DNA from 3 places in the Staphylococcus sp. 231237_7MaSpsaltlick genome. Region 3 is predicted to be linked to each of the others. Evidence: riboswitches for the same ligand, from Rfam matches in the RefSeq annotation. Region 3 holds a riboswitch; each other region holds the start of a gene.
The links. Region 3 has a riboswitch for thiamine pyrophosphate ahead of ACF91D_RS09235 (thiamine phosphate synthase). Riboswitches for the same ligand answer to the same signal wherever they lie in the genome.

Region 1 (6,466 bases), on a different contig from region 3:
ATCAACAAGATGGAGTAATTACGGCATCAGAAAAAACAGACTTAGAAAACTTGTCAACAACAGCTCAAAACAAGAAAGTAGAAGCGCAAGATTTAGTAAATAAATTACCAGATGCAGTGAAAGGTGATTTACCAACACGCCTAAATAATCTTACAGGCATACAAGTCCCGGCAGTAAACGACACTGATGGCAATGGCATCGCAGATGAAGTAGATCAAGCAAAAGCCCAAGCAGAAAGTAAAGTAACTGAAGCAGAAGTAGCGTATCAAGTAGCTAAAACAAAATTATCTGAATATCAACAGGATCGTGTGATTACACCAGTAGAAAAAGCGAACTTGGAGAACTTAATATCAACAGCAAAAAGTAAGAAAGTAGAAGCCCAAAAATTAGTTAATGCTTTACCAGATAATGTTAAAGAGGTATTGCAAAGCCGTCTGAATAAATTAGAGGATATTGTAATTCCATCTATTAGCATGAATAACCAAAATAGTCAGTTATCTAGTTCACATAATACGCAAGGTAAAGATGATGAAACTAAAGTTAAAGATATATTGCAGAAGTTATCCGATTTGAATAATGATTCTCAAAAATCATTAAATAGTAAAGATGATACATCAAATGAATCGAAACATACTCATATTACTACTGCAAATAGTCATACTATCAATACTAATAGCGTTAGTGTTAATAGTAATAATACTAAGCGCGTTAAAGATAATAATGCTAAAGTTTTATCACCAAGTAAAGTTTATGATACTAAGAAAACTAAAGAAGTTGATTCTAAAGTTTTACCTAATACTGGTGAAGAAACTACTCAAAATACGACGCTATTTGGAACTTTATTAGCTTCTCTAGGTTCACTAATGATTTGGAGAAGTCGTAAAAAAGAAAATACAAATGAGACTAAGTAATACTTAACAAGGTCTATTATAGTGAATTAGGTTATTTGAAATTGTTTTACAGACCCAGGATATATTAATATCCTGGGTTTCCTTATTTATACATATTGAGAATGGAGGAGTTGCAAAGTGCCATCGCTTTATAGATTCAAGGTTAAGTCAGTAAGATAGCAGTTCATATAAATGTATTTCAAATTATGTAAATCATCTTCACTTGTAAAGAAACATTTTTCTATAACCTTACGCTTGTATTTTTAATGTTCCTTAAATAAAACATATGGATTAAACTAAATTGTTTTATTGAGGAAGATGTTTAAAAGGTGTAAATTAATAATTAAGAATACTATCTGATTTGTTATCTATTCTTAAAATTTATTTTTCAAAATATCAAATAATGAGGTGAAATAAATGTTAATAATGGTTGCAGTTCTTACGCCCATATTACTTGTAGGTTTTATAGTAATGTCAATTTTAGAAGAAAAGAAAAACAATAAGAAAAAAGGCAAGAAAAAATAAAGTTATTACTATAAATTAATAAGTAAAATTTGATTAGCCAATGCCAAGACAACGTCGTTTAACGTGAAACATACATTACTAGTGTTTGGTATGTACAGAATTTCATAGTATAAATCGTATTGATAGTTTTAACATGCAATAAGCATTATTGATTTTTAAGGGGGCTTATGTAAATTTCTTATAATTTCATAAGTATAAAAAATTACAGGAATTAGACAAAGGGGGCAAATTTACAATGCACGAAATGTTAGTTATATTAGAAACTGTATTATTGCCTATTTTCATTATGATTTTAATAGGATATATATTGCAGAAAAAATTCACATTAGACTTGAAAACATTGGCGAAGTTAAACATATACATATTTGTGCCTGGATTCATATTTGTGAAATTCTATAAGACGAATTTTGAAATCAAGTTATTATTGTATATCGTATTATTCTTTATCATATACATAATCATTCTTTATGGAATTGGTAAGCTATTATCACATTTTGGCACAAAAGATAAGGGTGAAGCTACGACATTAACGAATAGCGTATTATTTTTTAATTCAGGCAATTATGGTGTCCCAGTAAATGATTTAGTATTTAAAGGTGACCCTTTGGCGATGTCTGTTCAAGTCATTGTGCTTTCTTTACAAAATATATTTACTTTTTCATATGGTATATTTTCAATACAAGCCGTGCATATTGGGAAGCTTAAAGCATTATTAGGTTACTTTAAAATGCCTGTTTTATATGCTTTGGTATTCGCCATTATTTTGAATTATGGTAATGTCGGTATACCTAAATTTATATGGACGCCGGCAAACTATATTGCGGATGCAATGATAGCAATTGCATTAATATTATTAGGCGCACAAATTGCTAATATTAAATTTAGTTTTAAGTGGTCAAGTTCATATGTGTTTATATTTGTGCGATTAATTGTTGGACCGATGATAGCTCTAGGCATTATCAAACTAATGGGGCTTGAAGGTATCATAGCACAAGCGTTATTTATTACTTCAGCTATGCCGACATCAGTTAATAGTTCAGTCATTGCACAGGAATATGATAATCATCCTGAACTTGCGGCGGAATTAGTCTTTTTATCAACATTACTGAGTGCGATCACAGTAGTAATCGTTATTTATTTTTCGAAAATATTATTCTAAATCGTGATTCATTATAATATCATATTATTGGAAATTTATAAGGCATTTCAATATGATACAGTTGTTGAATATTTAAAATCTGACAAAAGGAATCGATGATATTGAATGAAGCAGTGTTAGGCATAGATATAGGTACAAGTTCAGTTAAAGTTATAGCCGTAAGTAAAGAAGGAGAAGTGCTAGCTAAAGTTAGTGAAGGACTTGATATAATACAACTTCAATCTGGGTGCAATGAGCAACAACCAGACGAATGGTTTGAGGCAACCAAGTCATGTATTAGACAAATATTAAGTGCTAGCGCGTTAAGCGACATTTATATTAGAGGCTTATCGTTATCTGGTCAAATGCATAGTTTAGTGGTATTAGATAGCACTAATAAACCGCTTCGAAATGCAATTTTATGGAATGATACTCGTTCGACTCCTCAATGCACAACAATCGAACAACAATTTGGTGATTATATATTATCAAACCCAGTATTAGAAGGTTTTACATTAACGAAATTGCTTTGGATAAAAGATAATGAACCTAATAATTGGAACAAGATAGCAACGTTCCTATTACCTAAAGATTACGTGAGGTTTAAGCTAACTGGTAAAATAAATATGGAATATTCAGACGCTTCGAGCACATTATTATTGGACCCAAAACAAAAAAGTTGGTCAAAGACAACCGGCTCACAATTTCGCATTCACGACATTTATCCCTCACTTGTATCATCTGGAGATTTTATTGGATATGTAGAAAGCAGCCTAGCTAAATCATTAGGATTAACAGGTGAGGTAGCTGTTTTTGCTGGTGGTGGCGATAATGCATGTGGTGCACTTGGTGCAGGCGTTATCAAATCCAACGATACATTATGCAGTATTGGTACTTCTGGTACGTTATTAACTTGTGAATCAGGTGAAGGAAAGACGTATCGTCATAATTTGCACTATTTCAATCATGTTGTAGAAGATAAATCATATGTAATGGGCGTGACGCTTGCTGCTGGAGATAGTTTGAATTGGTTAAAAAAACATGTGTTTCCCGGTTTAACTTTTAACCAAATTTTAAGCTTAGCAAGTAACTCTACAATTGGTAGTGAAGGGTTGTTATTTGCCCCATACCTATCAAGTGAACGTACACCACATGGTGATTCGCAAATTAGAGGTAGCTTTATCGGGCTAAGCACTTTACATACAAATGCAGACATAGCGAGATCAGTAATTGAAGGTATTACTTATTCATTATATGAAACTTTGGTACATTTACGTGAACAAGGGAAGGACATAACGCACATTACATCAATCGGTGGCGGCGCAAAAAATGATTTTTGGTTACAATTGCAAGCAGATATATTTAATGCAAAAGTCAGTAAATTGAAATATGAAGAAGGGCCTTGTATGGGGGCGGCAATGCTAGCTATTGTCGGTTTGAGTTGGTATGAAAGCCTAGAAGATGTAGTTGATCAATTTATCGTCTATGATAGAACTTTTCTGCCGAATGAAGCGCATCATGAACGCTATGCTAAATACTTTGAAATATATCAAGAAGTCTATCGTCAGACACGACCGATAACAGCACGGTTGTTAGAGTTGTCTCTATAAGCGTGATTATGCACGATTAAGCCAGCTGACTTTAGGATACATGTTGTCAAAGTTGAAGTGAGACTTGAAAAGTAAATGATTATAAGTTAGATTGTAAGTAATCACTAAAACATTATGAAACGAAAATTTAATAGATAGAAACCACTGGAAGCGCCTTTGATAAAGGCTGAGACCGAAGTAATAACTGAGGGATTCCTAGAACCTGATCCAGTTCGCACTGGCGTAGGAAAGTGGCGTTTTCTATGATAAATGTAATCATACAACGTTATTTTTCCACCAGGAAAAGTAACGTTTTTTTATTTGGGGTGAAAATATTGTTTATTGCTATTACACCATATCAAGATTTGTCTAAATCACATATTAAGCATTACTGTGAAATCGAAGGCGTTATCGATTACTTATTAATAAGAGTGCCAATGAATACTGAAGAAGTCATTCAGTGGGTTCATGAATTAATAAAAAATGAGTTCCCTAAGGATAAGATTATTATTCATAGCGATATCAACGTAATCATACAATGTGACTTGTCGGCAATTCATTTTAGGGAAAGTGACCCTTATATTGAGGAGGTACAAGCTAGTTATCCCGATATACAAGTGAGTATGTCTACGCACCATAAAGATACTATTGCTAACGCTAAATATTTAGGGCTAGATTTTGTATTATTTGGACACGTATTCGAGACGTCATCTAAACCTCAGCAAACACCTAGAGCAAAGTCGGAGGTTGAAGAAGCGCTACAAATTGATATTCCGATTATTGCAATTGGAGGTATTAATCAACATACTTTATCTTCTTTACCTAATGGATTTTCAGGAATAGCCGGTATTTCTATTTTTAATCAATATTCGAAAGAAAAACTTATAAACATGAAGGAAGTGTGGGATGGACATGTATGATGTCATTATTATTGGATCGGGAGTCATGGGCATGTCAATCGCACGTGGGTTAAGTCAGTCTTTTGCGAATATAGCTGTGATAGATAGAGATGAAGCAGGTAAGCATGCATCTTATAAAGCAGGTGGGATGTTAGGCGCGCAAAATGAATTCACCAAAAATAGTGCTTTGTTTAGTTTGGCAACAACTTCTCAAAAGATGTTCAAACCTCTAAGAGATAGTTTGTTGGAAGAGGTTGGCGTGGATATTGAGTATTTAAATAGTGGGTTAATAAAATTGGCTACGAACCATTATGATAATAAAAAGATTGAACAGCAATATCAATTTTTAAGACAACATTTTGCATCTGTAGAACGTCTTAGTCCTACTGATGTTCAACACATGTCCAACGGTGCTATAACTTCAAAACATACAAATGGTATTTATATGCCTGAAGATAATCAAATCAATGCAAACCGCTATACTAAAGGGTTGTTGAAGTCATTATCAAATAGACATATAGATAGAATATACCAAACAACTGTAACCCATATTGAATCTATAAAAGATGGGTACCGTGTGGAGACACGAAATGGAGCTTATTATACTGAAAAGTTAATTGTCACAGGAGGCGCTTGGACAGGAAAACTTTTACAGCAATATTTACCTTGTGAAGCGGTTATGGGGGTAAAAGGAGAAGCGCTATTGGTAGAACAACCTGATTTAAACTTGAATATTACCATGTTTCTGACTAATGGTTGTTACGTCATTCCAAAATTAAAAAATAGATATTTAATCGGTGCAACAAGTTACTTTAATGATTATTCAGTTGGGGTGTCTAATTCTGGTAAATCATGGCTTAAATCACAAGCTTTGCACTATATACCAGATTTGAAAAATGGAAAAATCATAAACCAATGGTCAGGTATACGGCCTTATTGTCAAAACGAACAGCCTATTATGGATGAAGTGGATAAAGACTTATTTGTCATTGCTGGCCATTATCGCAATGGAATTTTACTTTCGCCTTTAATAGGTGAGTTGATGAGTCAATGGATTATCAGTGGGCATAGGCCAAAACAATTGTATGATTTTCAGATTAGGAGAGGTGAACGAAATGAAATGTAAGATTAATGGTGACGTATTTAACTTTGAACAACCAATTAATATACAAGAAATAATTCAATCATTGGGACTGGATGAAACACGTATTATTGTAGAGCATAATGAAACATTAATTAAGCGAGAACAATTTACATCTCGCATAGTCAATGATGAAGATAACTTAGAATTATTAGAATTTGTAGGAGGCGGTTAATATGTTTAAAATAGGCAACTTTACATTAAATTCAAGATTATTATTAGGTACAGGAAAATTTGATAATGAAGAGATACAAACTCAGGCTATTGCAGCAGCAGAAACAGAA
Region 2 (6,466 bases), on a different contig from region 3:
CATTACATCAACAATTTCATAATCTACATTCTGAGCATTTAATGTTGTATTCACTACATTTTTAAATGCTTTTAATGAAAATGCACTATTATTTGTACACAATAGTAGTGTACCGTCTGGTCCAAGTATATCTAACGCACCTAAAATTAATTTATCGTAATCTTTTTGTACAGAAAATGTCTTTTTCTTATTTCTAGAAAAACTTGGTGGATCAATAACAATCGTGTCATAAAATAAATCGTGACGACGTGCATAATTATAAAAATCAAATGTATCCATTACATAAATATATTGTGATTTAGGATCAATGCTATTTAACCCAAAATTTCCTTCTGTTAATGTGCGAGAGCGGTTCGCCAGATCAACACTAGTTGTCATCTCAGCCTTTTCTGCTGCAACGACTGAAAATGCACCAGTATAACTAAATACATTTAATATTTCTTTATCTTCCGCGTATTGGTCTTTTAATTTTTTACGTACTTCTTTCTGATCTAAAAAGATACCAGTCATTGGTCCGTCATCTAAGTGTACATTGAAGAAAGTGTAGTTTTCTTCAATAACTATTGGGAATTCTGGTGCGTCGCCGTCAACGAAACCACCTTTAATTTCTGCATCTTTGAAGCGCATTTTCTCATATATTGAAGTATACGGAAATACTGATTTTAATGCTGATAATACATTATAACGGAATTTATAAATCCCTTTTGAATACCATTGAATTAAGAAATGGCCATCATAGTTGTCTATTGTCAGACCTCCAACGCCATCTCCTTCACCATTAAATACTCTAAAAGCGTTTGTACCATCAATATTGTAGAAATATGTTCTTTCAGATTTTGCTGCTTCGAATAATCGTTCAAAAAATTGCGTGTTAATCACTTCATTTTTATCGTAACTTAACACCCAACCGATACCTTTATGTTGTTTACCAACGTATGCTGTAGCAATATATTGTTCCTGGTTATTAACTAAATAAAATAAATCCCCTTCTTTTAAATGATCATGTGAATAAATATCATCTTCATCTATAAGTGGATACTCATTTAAATATTTTGTTTCTTTACCTCTATTTAATGTGGCAGTTTTCATAAAATTATGTCAGCCTTTCTGCTTTTTATATTTATAATTTTTCTTTGCTTACTTATTCTATCATCTCAATCTTATCGTAACATCAATTATCTTTAAATCATTACATTATTAATAACATTACTAGCAAATATTAAAGGCCGAAACAAAAAATAATGATATCCTCGCTTTAAAGTGGACACTGAAAAAGTGGAAACTTTAAAGCGAACATATCAAAAATAAATGTTTCGGCCTAAAAATTAATATCGGCAATACCCGATTAAAATTGAAAGTATACTTAACACAGACTTGATTTTAATAGCCACTATCGTCGAAGTTAGTCGCTATCATCTTATTTATACAATAAGTTTCAACGCTACACTTTATACGCTTTAATAACTCAATGCATTAATATTTGCTTGGTTCACGTAATTTCATTACAAAAGCTACTACAATAGCAATTAACATAATTAGTAATATTGGCGTTATGAAAATTGATAATAGTAATCCATGCACCATAATATTCACAAATTCAGTAAGTAATTTGAAAAATAATAGACTGACCATAAATAATTGTAAATAGTAAAATCTATCTTTTAAGAAATTCGTTAGTGTCGTTAATATATAAATAATGATAATAAACATTAAGATTAGTAACGTTATCCACTCTATTACATATTGTGTTTGAGAGATTTCCCAATTACCAGAAACGAATAATGAATTTCTATTGTTAAATTCAATTAAAGTGAAAAACAATAGGACTGCGCCACAAAATAATTCCACATACGCTGATTTCACCCATTTAGGTATTTTCATCCAATTAGGAATATCATCCTCTTGAATATCAATTTTATTTTTCCACTTAGTAATGAATTTATCTTTTTTATCTCTTACTTTTTGAATATCTACACTTCTACGTGTCTTCCTAGTAAACTCTGTTGTTTTATCTTGTAAGTTTTTCCATGTTTCTTTCGTTTGATTTGTTACAGTGCCTTTACTTGTTCTAGATAGTTCCGGTTCTTCTTCCCCAAGTTCTTGCTTAGTTAATGGGAGGGATCTTCTTAAGAATAAAAAGTTCCAAATTGACATTTGACCCAGCAACCACATAATTATGAAAAATGTGTTTACACTTAAAATATCAATCGGTATAATTTCATCACTATCAATTCTCCCATATAGCACAATTTGCGTAATTAAATAACTAAAACCATAACTGAAAATAATCCAAAGATAATGGTATTTTCTATGCTCTGTATTTAACTCGTCTTTATAAACGATGTAACCAATGTGAATTACAAATGGTATTACGAAAATAATAGCAAAGAAGCTATAAACTTGAGTCATTAATATCAATGTGATAATAAAGAACAATATACCGACAACTAAGAAGAATATGGAAATATCATAGTCGTATCTAGTTGTTCTAAATAGAGTAAAACCAATCAAAACAACGCCAATACCAAATAAAATGATTATAATGGCGCTAATTACTGGAAAATTCCCAATATAATTGCTTATTACTCTAATTATTTCACCAAAAAATGCGTTTATAAAATCCCATACATTATGAATATGTAAGTCAATTTTACCCTTGTTATTTAATTTATCAATTAAAGGTAAATTGATTAAAATGATGAGACCTGTGAAAAGCGAAACGATGCCTATAATATAACTATATAATATCTCAGCGTGTTTCTTTAAAAAAGACATACCATTCACCTCAAAAGTTATTATATATTAACATTTAGTTCTTGTCTTTAACAATTTAATAAATACGTCCATAGTATGATATAAATAGATGTATAGTCAACTTTCCACTTATACCATTCAATTAAACAATAAATTGATTATAACTAAGACTCAAATTTAAATCACTAGTTTTGTTTGAATTTTTTATGTTGTGGTATATGTAAGTTATAGAAGTTCATATACTTTAGAAGGAGTGTTTAATCTATGAGTAAAGAAGAATTAAACAAAAAAGCCGCAGAACAAGCAAAAAAAGAAGAAGATAAATTAAAAGATAAGAAAGAATCTGCTGAAGATAGTACAGAAGAAACTAAAAAGAATGTACAAGATTCACTAGATTAATTGTTTCAATAATATAAATATCACATGCTTTAAAATATAAATGTAAATTCGACAAGTGAGGCTGGGGCAAAATAAATGCTCCAGCTTTAGCTTTGGTTATTACTTTTGTTGAACTTTCCATTAAGTTTAAAAGAAGATAATTATTAAACTTAATGGTAATAAAGTACATACATTAAATATTAAATTCAATTGATAGCCTTGACATTGTTCCTTAAAAGTCATACATTATAGTTAAATTTAAATTAATCATTCGCACTAGGGGTGTTTTGTGACTGAGATGAGGTGTACCCTCAAACCCTTTGAACCTGATCTAGATGAAACTAGCGTAGGAAAGTGTACTAATCACCTATTTTTCAGGTATTTGTATGCCTATATTTTAACGCGCAACTTTCTAGAAGGTTGTGCGTTTTTTATATTAGGAGGTTTTTTTATGTCAAAAGGATTAAAGCTTTCAGAAATTCTAGTGACTGTACTAATTGCTGTTGTTTTTGCAGTTATTTACAATATATGGAATTTTGTGTATAAAGCATTACAAGTTACAGGGTTACACTTTGAGGAATTAACATACGGTGCTTGGTTTATGGCTGCTATCGTCGCTTATCTTATTATTCCTAAAGCTGGTATTGCAATATTAGCCGAGTTTGCGGCTGGTGCTGGTGAAACTATTGTCATGGGTCGTTTTGATATTGCAACTATGGTCTATGCCTTATTACAAGGTTTAGCATGTGAAATTATATTTGCTATTTTCAGGTATAAGTCTCGTTCAGCAATGGTCGCAATGCTCGCTGGTCTCTTAGCTTCTATTTCAACATTGCCTTTAGACTTTGCTTATGGTTATTTAGGTGAAGTTGCCGGTTGGAATCTAGCGTTATATATCGGCTTCAGACTTATAAGCGGAATCATCGTTGCCGGCTTAATTTCCTACTATATTGTAAAAGCATTAGATCAAACGGGCGTAACTAAATTGTTCAGACCTGCTACAGAAAGTGACTATGATAATTTATAAGGAGCAATCACGTTGATAGTTACAAAAAATTTGCGATTAAAATATCCAAACGGTAAGAAAAAAATATTTGATCATTTAACACTCCAAATCAAAGAAAAAGAAAAAGTACTATTATTAGGACCATCCGGTTCTGGCAAAAGCACTTTATTAAATGTATTAAGTGGTATTGTACCAAATCTTATTGATCTACCTATCAAGTATGATGAATTGAATATCGACGATTCAAGTAGTGTTATATTTCAAGACCCAGATAGCCAATTTTGTATGCCCAAAGTTGACGAAGAGTTAGCATTTGTTCTAGAAAACCAGCAAGTCCCCCGACATGAAATGGATGAACGCATAGATAATGCACTTAAAGCCGTCGATTTAAAAGTTGATAAAAATCAATACATTAATCAACTAAGCGGTGGTATGAAACAGAAACTTGCAATTGCCGAAACGATATTACAACAGTCGAACACCTTGTTTTTAGATGAACCTACTGCAATGTTGGACGTTGAGTCAACTGCAGAATTATGGAATAAAATCAAAGCCTTATGGCAAAACCAAACAGTGATTATTGTCGAACACAAAGTGGAACATATATGGCAACATATGGACCGTGTCATCTTATTAAATTATGATGGTGAAATTATCGCTGATACTACCCCAGATAAAATCTTGAATAAACATGAAGATTTACTAACAGAATATGGGGTTTGGCACCCTAACGCTTGGCAATATGCTCCGCCAACGATACATTTTAATAATAATACTAATACAAACTTAGATCTTGAATTTGAGAATGTGAACATAAAACGTGGTAAACATAATTTAATCAACATACCTCATTTAAATATTGGTACTGGTGAATGGATTACAATTACAGGCGCAAACGGCTCTGGAAAAACCTCATTACTTGAATCAATGATGCAATTAATTAAATATGAAGGACGTATGTTAGTAGACAAGCGTCCTTTCAACAAAATTAAAGTAGCAGCTAAATATATGTATTTAGTTTATCAAAATCCAGAATTACAATTCATTACTTCTTCTGTTTATGATGAAATTCATATTCAATATAAAAATAAATTTAATTCTAGGCAAGAGGCTGACGCGCAGACTGAATCAATGTTAGAAACACTTAATTTGTTAGCCGTGAAATCTCAGCATCCTTATGAACTTTCCATTGGTCAAAAAAGACGTTTAAGTGTTGCAATCGCTCTAAGTTCATCGTCTGAATTCATTTTACTTGATGAACCGACATTTGGCTTAGATAGTCATAATACATTTAATTTAATAAAGTTATTTCAACAACGTGTAACTAGTGGTCAAACTATTATTATGGTAACACACGATTCAGAAATCATATCCCGTTATCCAACAAGAAGGCTACATTTAGCACATCATGTCATAGAAGAAATGTCTGGTGATCATTATGTTTGATATTTGGAAAAAATATTATACTTTTGTAGATGATGTAAATATAATTACAAAGTTAGCAATCGCAGTTATTTTATTTTTCTTTGTTATACTTGTTCATCAGTTTGATTTTATGCTCTACATTACATGTTTAATGCTGCTATTTTTATTAGCTTTTAATGGTTTGCAATTAAAAATCACTTTAACATTTGTTATTTTAACGATGCTATTCAGTCTCATATCTGCGTTGTTTATGATTTTTTATGGCGATGGTACGCACACACTATTCCAATTCGGCTTTGTCCATATTACTTCAGAGAGCTTATATCGTGGCTTACATTTAGCCATGCGTACGACTACCATTTCATTTTTCGGGATTTTAATTGCTTTCACTTCTCAGATTGTTTTAGTATTTTACAGTCTAATGCAACACTTAAAAGTAAAACCTAAAGTTGCTTATGCGTTTATGGCAGCAATTCGTATGGTTCCATTGATGTTCATTTCCTTAATAGAACTTAGAAAATCATTAAAAATGCGTTATCAGCTAATTCACGCACAAAATTATCGTGGCTTTAAAAAATTGAAACATTTACTAATTCCTTTATTAAGTCAAAATATCCGCAAAGCACATCAACTTTCTGTAGCAATGGAAAAAAATGGGTTTAAAGACGGTCCAAGAACGTACTATTATTATGCACCTTTCTCGTATAAAGATTTTCTATTAATTTTAGTAGTAGGAATCATTTTATTAAGTGCTTATTTATTGGCACAATATATTCCTATTACAGGCATTGAAGATATACGTGTAACAAATATTTATTAAAAAGGTTAACCACCTTTTAAGTAGTCATATTATCCAAAAACAAAAGCGATTGGACAAAACTTAAACCACTTTGTCCAATCGCT
Region 3 (6,466 bases):
CGGATTTATGTTCCCTTTAGTCGGTACTGATGACTTTAAACAATCTGCAATTAACGCAATGCAACAAGAAGATCCAACGATTACAACGACAAATGCCAATGATGGTATGAATATGTTAGTAGGCATGTTAGGAATCGGTTTAATTTATGCCATTGTAGTGTTAATCATTGCTTTGATTGGTGCAATCTTGATAGGTAAGAAACCTAAAGCAGCAGCAATTTTATTAATTATTGCCGGGGTTCTATCGCTATTAGGAAATTGGATAAACGCAATTTTATGGATTGTTGCCGCAATTATGCTATTAGTTAAAAAGCCTAAACAACCGAATCACTATAATCACACAGCAACAACAGAAAGTAATGATGATTTGTCATCTTTTGAGTCTCTTAATAAAAAAGATTCAGATAATGACTACAAGTATTAAAGTATTTATTTAGCAATAGTATTATCAAACGTTAAACAGAATCAGTCGCGTTTAACGACTCATATCAAGTGACTTAAAGTTATTAAATGGGCTATGATTAACTTATTCATTGTGGTATTACTCAATGAAACCGTGGGGGAGCAAAATGAAAAAAATGACATTTCGGTCGTGTATTGTAACTGACTGTAGCGTCATTTTTATATTGATCATTACACAGTTTTAAATGAGGTGAGACAAATGATGGTATTAGTAATGCTATCACCCCTTCTAGTAGTTGGTTTTATAGTGATGGCAATTTTAGAAGAGAAAAAAAGAAACCGTAAGAAATAATTTATGGTAATTATATAAATGAAATGCTGCATTTAGAAACTGATATCAGTTTTTTAGATGCAGTTTTTTTATTGATTATACTGTTACTTAGTACATCTATTATTTTGACAGTAATCACAAAGCTTATAATAAATTAAAGGTTAACTAGTGGGAATTGATGGTTATCATGAGGGGGGTAACACTGAGGGTTGTCTAACGTGAGACATGCGAGATACTCAATAAATGTTGCTATATCAATGTTTTAGAGTTATGGGAAATGAATAATAATGTCGATGCATTATTTAGTAAATGTTTTACATGAAACATTTTTCAAATTATTGAGAAGTAATATGTATATATTAATTGGTTTTGTCCGGTCAAATTTATGGTTATTAGGTTCCCTTTTTATTACAAACGTAACTATCTCATGTATAATTTTAAGCAAAGGGGGTTATGTTGTGAGTGAAATGTTATATATTTTAGAAACGGTATTATTGCCTATTTTTATTATGATAATTTTAGGATTTATACTGCAGCATAAATTTGATTTAGATTTAAACACTTTAGCAAAGTTAAATATTTATGTATTTGTACCTGGATTTATTTTTGTTAAATTCTATAAGACCCACTTTGCTTTGAGTTTATTATTTTACATAGTTGTATTTTTTGTATTATACATAATTGTTTTATATATCATTGGGCGATTACTTGCTAAATTTTCAAAAGGTGACAAAGGGGAAGTAACTACTTTGACTAACAGTGTACTCTTTTTTAATTCTGGAAATTATGGTGTCCCGGTAAATGATCTTGTATTTAAAGGGGATCCACTAGCAATGTCTGTTCAGGTATTGGTGTTATCCATGCAAAATATCTTTACCTTTTCATACGGTGTGTTCGCAATTCAATCATTGCGCATCGGAAAGTTAAAGGCACTATTGGGTTACTTTAAAATGCCTGTACTTTATGCCTTATTATTAGCAATCATCTTGAATTATGCGCATGTTCCCATCCCTAAGTTTATCTGGACACCTGCAAATTACGTGGCAGACGCTATGATTGCGATTGCTTTGTTGATGTTAGGTGCACAAATTGCGAGAATTAAATTTAACTTTAAATGGTCTGCAGCATATGCCTTTATTTTTGTAAGACTAGTAATGGGACCAATTATTGCCTGGGGAATTATTGAATTAATGGGACTTGAGGGTGTGATTGCTCAAGCGTTATTCATCACTTCTGCGATGCCAACGTCTGTCAATAGTTCTGTGATAGCCCAAGAATATGATAATCACCCAGAGTTAGCAGCTGAAATTGTCTTTTTATCCACTTTATTAAGTTCTGTGACAGTTGTTGTAGTCATCTACTGCTCAAAGTTATTATTTTAAACTGAATTAATAAACGCATATGCAGTGGATTTATGCTGAATATGCAGTGTTCAAGAAATACTTAAACATGATCTAACATAGGAATATGTATGAAAAAATGGAGTAGTATCAGTAAATCGATTTGTCCAATCGACAGCTGTACTGCTCCATTTCTTTATATCTAAAGCATATGTTTAAGTACAACTTTAGATATTATATTAAAATGCTATAAATTTAAAATTCTACGACAGAATATTGTTTTAATACTTTTTTGAATGGACTTGGTTCACTTTCGCCGCTTTTAATTTTTTTATTCATTTCTTTATGTTCTTCGACGTGTTCAGGCCTTGCTACCCAAGTTTGGAAATCTTTTTTCTCTTGCCACTTACTAACAATGACATATTCAACTTCATCAGCCTTTGATTTCGTCCACACTTCAGCATCAATGAGCCCTTTAACGTTGTCGTTTAATTCAGCTAAATTCTTTTTGGCTTTATTGTATAATCTATCTTCATTTTCTTTATTTGTAGAAAATGCGACTTCTGTAATAAACATGTATTTCCTCCTAAAGTTAAATATTTATTAATGCTAGCACTTTTAAATTTTTTTCTCTAGTAATTTTAGTTGAATTTGATTTTTTATTTAAACGTGTTATAAATATGTCGTATAAAAAATTAAAACGTATAACATGCTATTTTTTATCAAAAAAACACTTTGAAAAGGGACGATGCGCGTGATTGATGCAGTATTAGGAATTGATATAGGCACTGGTTCTGTAAAGGCTATAGCTGTAAGTAGGCAAGGAAAGGTCATACAAACTGTGAGCGAACATTTAAAAATGATTCAACCTCAAGCTGGATATAATGAACAACGACCTGATGATTGGGTATGTGCGACGATTCAGTGTATTAAAAAAATACTACAAGATCCGGAAATGGCGAATGTTAAGGTACATGGCATATCATTATCTGGTCAAATGCACAGTCTTGTAATACTTGATCAACACAATCAACCTATTCGTAATGCAATCTTATGGAACGATACTAGAACGACTGAACAATGCGTAGAAATAAGGCAGGAATTGGGGGACTATGTGTTAGAAAATCCTGTTTTAGAAGGGTTTACGTTAACGAAATTATTATGGATTAAAGCAAATGAACCTGAAAACTGGGCGCAAATTGCTAAATTTTTATTACCCAAAGATTATGTTAGATATAAATTGACGGGCAATCTTCATATGGAGTATTCGGATGCATCGAGCACTTTGCTCTTAGATCCTGTGCTAGAAACGTGGTCGAAAGAATTGGCCGCGCACTTTACTGTAGATCACATACTTCCGAACCTGGTGGCATCAGAGGATTTTGTTGGCTATGTAACTCCAGAATTAGCTCGGAAATTAGGATTGAAAGAGGATGTAGCTGTCTTTGCTGGTGGAGGAGATAATGCTTGTGGTGCCTTAGGGGCAGGTGTTATCAAAGACGAACAAACGCTATGTAGTATTGGGACTTCTGGTGTTGTATTAAGTTGTGATAGTAATGCAAAGACCCATTATCGACATAATTTGCACTTTTTCAAACATGTTATCCCTAATCAATCCTATGTGATGGGTGTCACGCTTGCTGCGGGTGATAGTCTCAATTGGTTGCGTAGTAATATCTTGTCTGATGTATCATATGAGCAAATTTTTCAAGAGGCAAGCGCAGCGGATATAGGGAGTAATGGTTTGTTATTTACGCCTTATTTATCAGGTGAGCGGACACCTCATGGAGATTCGAGTATACGTGGTAGCTTTATCGGGCTAAGTGCATTGCACACTAGGGGGGATATGGCACGTGCAGTAATAGAGGGTATCACCTATTCCTTGTATGAGTCCATTTGTCTATTAAGAGCAAAGGGTAAGGCAATATCAGAGGTGGTGGCCATTGGTGGAGGCGCTAAAAATGATTTTTGGTTACAACTGCAAGCAGATATGTTTAATGCTGAGGTAAAGCGATTGAAATATGAGGAAGGGCCATGTATGGGGGCGGCCATACTCGCTATTAAAGGCCTAAATTGGTATAACAATTTAGATGCTATCATGGAGTCATTTATCTGTTTTGAGCAAGTATTCTATCCGAATCAGAACAACCACGAACAATATCAACAATACTTTGAGGTGTATAAAAAAATATATACACAAACGCGTGAATTGACTTCAAGTTTGTTGTCATTATCAAAAAAATAAAAATTTGTTGCTTGAAAATTAAATTTGAAAACTATAGCATAGAGTTAACTTATAATTTATCAAGTGAATTAAGTTGAACTTGAAAATAAATACATAATGAGTTAAGTTTAAATTAATTATATATGTCATTTACATGTGACGTATGCAAGTTTAAAATTTCATAGAAACCACTGGAAGTGCCTTTATTAAAGGCTGAGACCGATGTAGTGACATAGGGATTCCTTGAACCTGATCCAGTTTGTACTGGCGTAGGAAAGTGGCGTTATAAACAATTAGTATTCGTTCATTCAACGTTATTTTTCTACACAGAAAAATAACGTTTTTTTATTTATTAGAGGTGAAAGGCATGTTTGTAGCGATAACAGCAGATAAATATTTAGCAAGAAAGGATATAATGCATTATTTAGCTATTGAAGCACATATTGATTATTTGATTGTTAGAACTCCAATGTCATCAGACGAATTGGTTGATTGGATTAATATGTTGCTACAGTACCAATTTCCTAAAGAAAAAGTAATTATTCATGAAAATATAGATGTTTTAAATCGTTGTGCTTTAACCGCGATTCATTTTAAAGAACATAATAATCAAGATTTATTTTTTAAGCAGCGCTTTCCACATATTCAGGTGAGCAAGTCAACGCATCATAGTAGGATGGTTGCTGAGGCAGCGCAACGTGGTTTAGATTTTGTCTTGTTTAGTCATATTTTTGAAACGAAATCCAAGCCAGGCATAACACCACGGACAACTGACGAAATTAATGCGGCATTACAATATGATATTCCAGTGGTCGCGTTAGGTGGCATCAATCATCGAACAATTGCTCAGTTGCCAAATGGCTTTGATGGTATTGCGGGCATCTCACTTTTTGAAAAAGATAATGTTGCACATTTAGATCAATTGAAGGAGGTGTGGCATGCATATGTATGATGTCATCATTATTGGTTCGGGTGTTATGGGCATGTCGGTAGCGAGAGCATTGAGTGAACATTCGGTCCATGTAGCTATAATTGATCGAGATATACCTGGCATGCATGCCTCGTATAAGGCTGGTGGGATGTTAGGTGCACAAAATGAATTCACCCAAGAATCAGCGCTCTATCATATCGCCCGTAAATCACAACAAATGTTTCCAACACTAGCAAGTGAATTATTGGATGAAGTCGCTTTAGATATTGAATATTTAAACAGTGGCTTAATTAAAATAAACGCCTCGAAAGCTGATGCGCATGACATTCAAGTGCAGTATCAATTTTTAAAGCAATATAACGACCAGATTGAGTTACTAACGGATTCAAGATTAAGTGAATTGACCAACGATAAGGTTATGAACAATGGCAAACAAGCGATGTATATACCGGACGATCATCAAGTCAATGCTAATCGATATACGAAAGCACTGCTTGAGTCTATAAAAAGACGGAACGTGGAACGTTGTTATCATACGGAAGTGCATCATATTGAATCACTTAAACAAGGTTACAAAGTGAAGACACAGAATGGTTCGTTTTATGGGAAAAAGGTTATCGTCGCTGGTGGTGCATGGAGTGGTAGGTTAGTGTCACCCCACTTACAATCGCATAATGTTACAGGTGTCAAAGGTGAAGCGTTACTCGTAGAACACCCAACATTGAATTTGAATACAACGTTATTTATGACGAATGGTTGCTATATCATTCCAAAGTTACAACACCGTTACATGATTGGTGCTACAAGTTACTTTGATGATTACTCTGTCGGAGTGTCGTCGGTAGGAAGAGATTGGCTCTTACATCAAGCATCGACGATTGTACCTCAATTAAAAGATAGTCAGATGCTACATGAATGGTCCGGAATACGACCTTATAGTAAAGAAGAACGTCCAGTTATGGATGAGGTGGCGCAAGATTTGTTTGTTATCACAGGGCATTATCGCAATGGAATCTTATTATCGCCATATATTGGTGCTTTGATGTGTGAATGGTTATTAACTGGGCAACGTCCAGAAGATTTACAAGATTTTAGAATTGAGAGGAGTGTTGACAATGCAATGCATTATTAACGGTGACAGCTTTAAATTTAGCAAAGAGTTAAATATTCAAGAATTGATTCAAGAAATGGGATTAGATGAAAATCGAATCATCGTTGAACACAATGAAGAATTGATT

Region 1: linked by a shared signal. The riboswitch ahead of ACF91D_RS05870 (thiamine phosphate synthase) and the one ahead of ACF91D_RS09235 (thiamine phosphate synthase) in region 3 are both predicted to bind thiamine pyrophosphate.
Region 2: linked by a shared signal. The riboswitch ahead of ACF91D_RS17485 (ECF transporter S component) and the one ahead of ACF91D_RS09235 (thiamine phosphate synthase) in region 3 are both predicted to bind thiamine pyrophosphate.

What each region holds. Positions count from the first base shown of each region.
Region 1 covers NZ_JBICNX010000002.1:598,415-604,880, forward strand. Annotated here, with positions in the region: gene ACF91D_RS05855 (GA-like domain-containing protein) at 1-911, shown strand, start outside; gene ACF91D_RS05860 (AEC family transporter) at 1,651-2,574, shown strand; gene xylB (xylulokinase) at 2,676-4,163, shown strand; TPP riboswitch at 4,300-4,409, shown strand; gene ACF91D_RS05870 (thiamine phosphate synthase) at 4,469-5,062, shown strand; gene ACF91D_RS05875 (NAD(P)/FAD-dependent oxidoreductase) at 5,055-6,167, shown strand; gene thiS (sulfur carrier protein ThiS) at 6,157-6,357, shown strand; gene ACF91D_RS05885 (thiazole synthase) at 6,359-6,466, shown strand, end outside.
Region 2 covers NZ_JBICNX010000009.1:30,701-37,166, reverse strand. Annotated here, with positions in the region: gene ACF91D_RS17500 (class I SAM-dependent rRNA methyltransferase) at 1-1,089, opposite strand, end outside; gene auxA (lipoteichoic acid stability factor AuxA) at 1,474-2,775, opposite strand; gene graF (glycopeptide resistance-associated protein GraF) at 3,019-3,153, shown strand; TPP riboswitch at 3,401-3,502, shown strand; gene ACF91D_RS17485 (ECF transporter S component) at 3,584-4,159, shown strand; gene ACF91D_RS17480 (ABC transporter ATP-binding protein) at 4,172-5,584, shown strand; gene ACF91D_RS17475 (energy-coupling factor transporter transmembrane component T family protein) at 5,577-6,383, shown strand.
Region 3 covers NZ_JBICNX010000004.1:144,206-150,671, forward strand. Annotated here, with positions in the region: gene ACF91D_RS09210 (DUF4064 domain-containing protein) at 1-424, shown strand, start outside; partial or broken gene ACF91D_RS09215 (hypothetical protein) at 665-751, shown strand; gene ACF91D_RS09220 (AEC family transporter) at 1,192-2,115, shown strand; gene ACF91D_RS09225 (antibiotic biosynthesis monooxygenase family protein) at 2,329-2,649, opposite strand; gene xylB (xylulokinase) at 2,828-4,318, shown strand; TPP riboswitch at 4,481-4,590, shown strand; gene ACF91D_RS09235 (thiamine phosphate synthase) at 4,665-5,249, shown strand; gene ACF91D_RS09240 (NAD(P)/FAD-dependent oxidoreductase) at 5,242-6,360, shown strand; gene thiS (sulfur carrier protein ThiS) at 6,344-6,466, shown strand, end outside.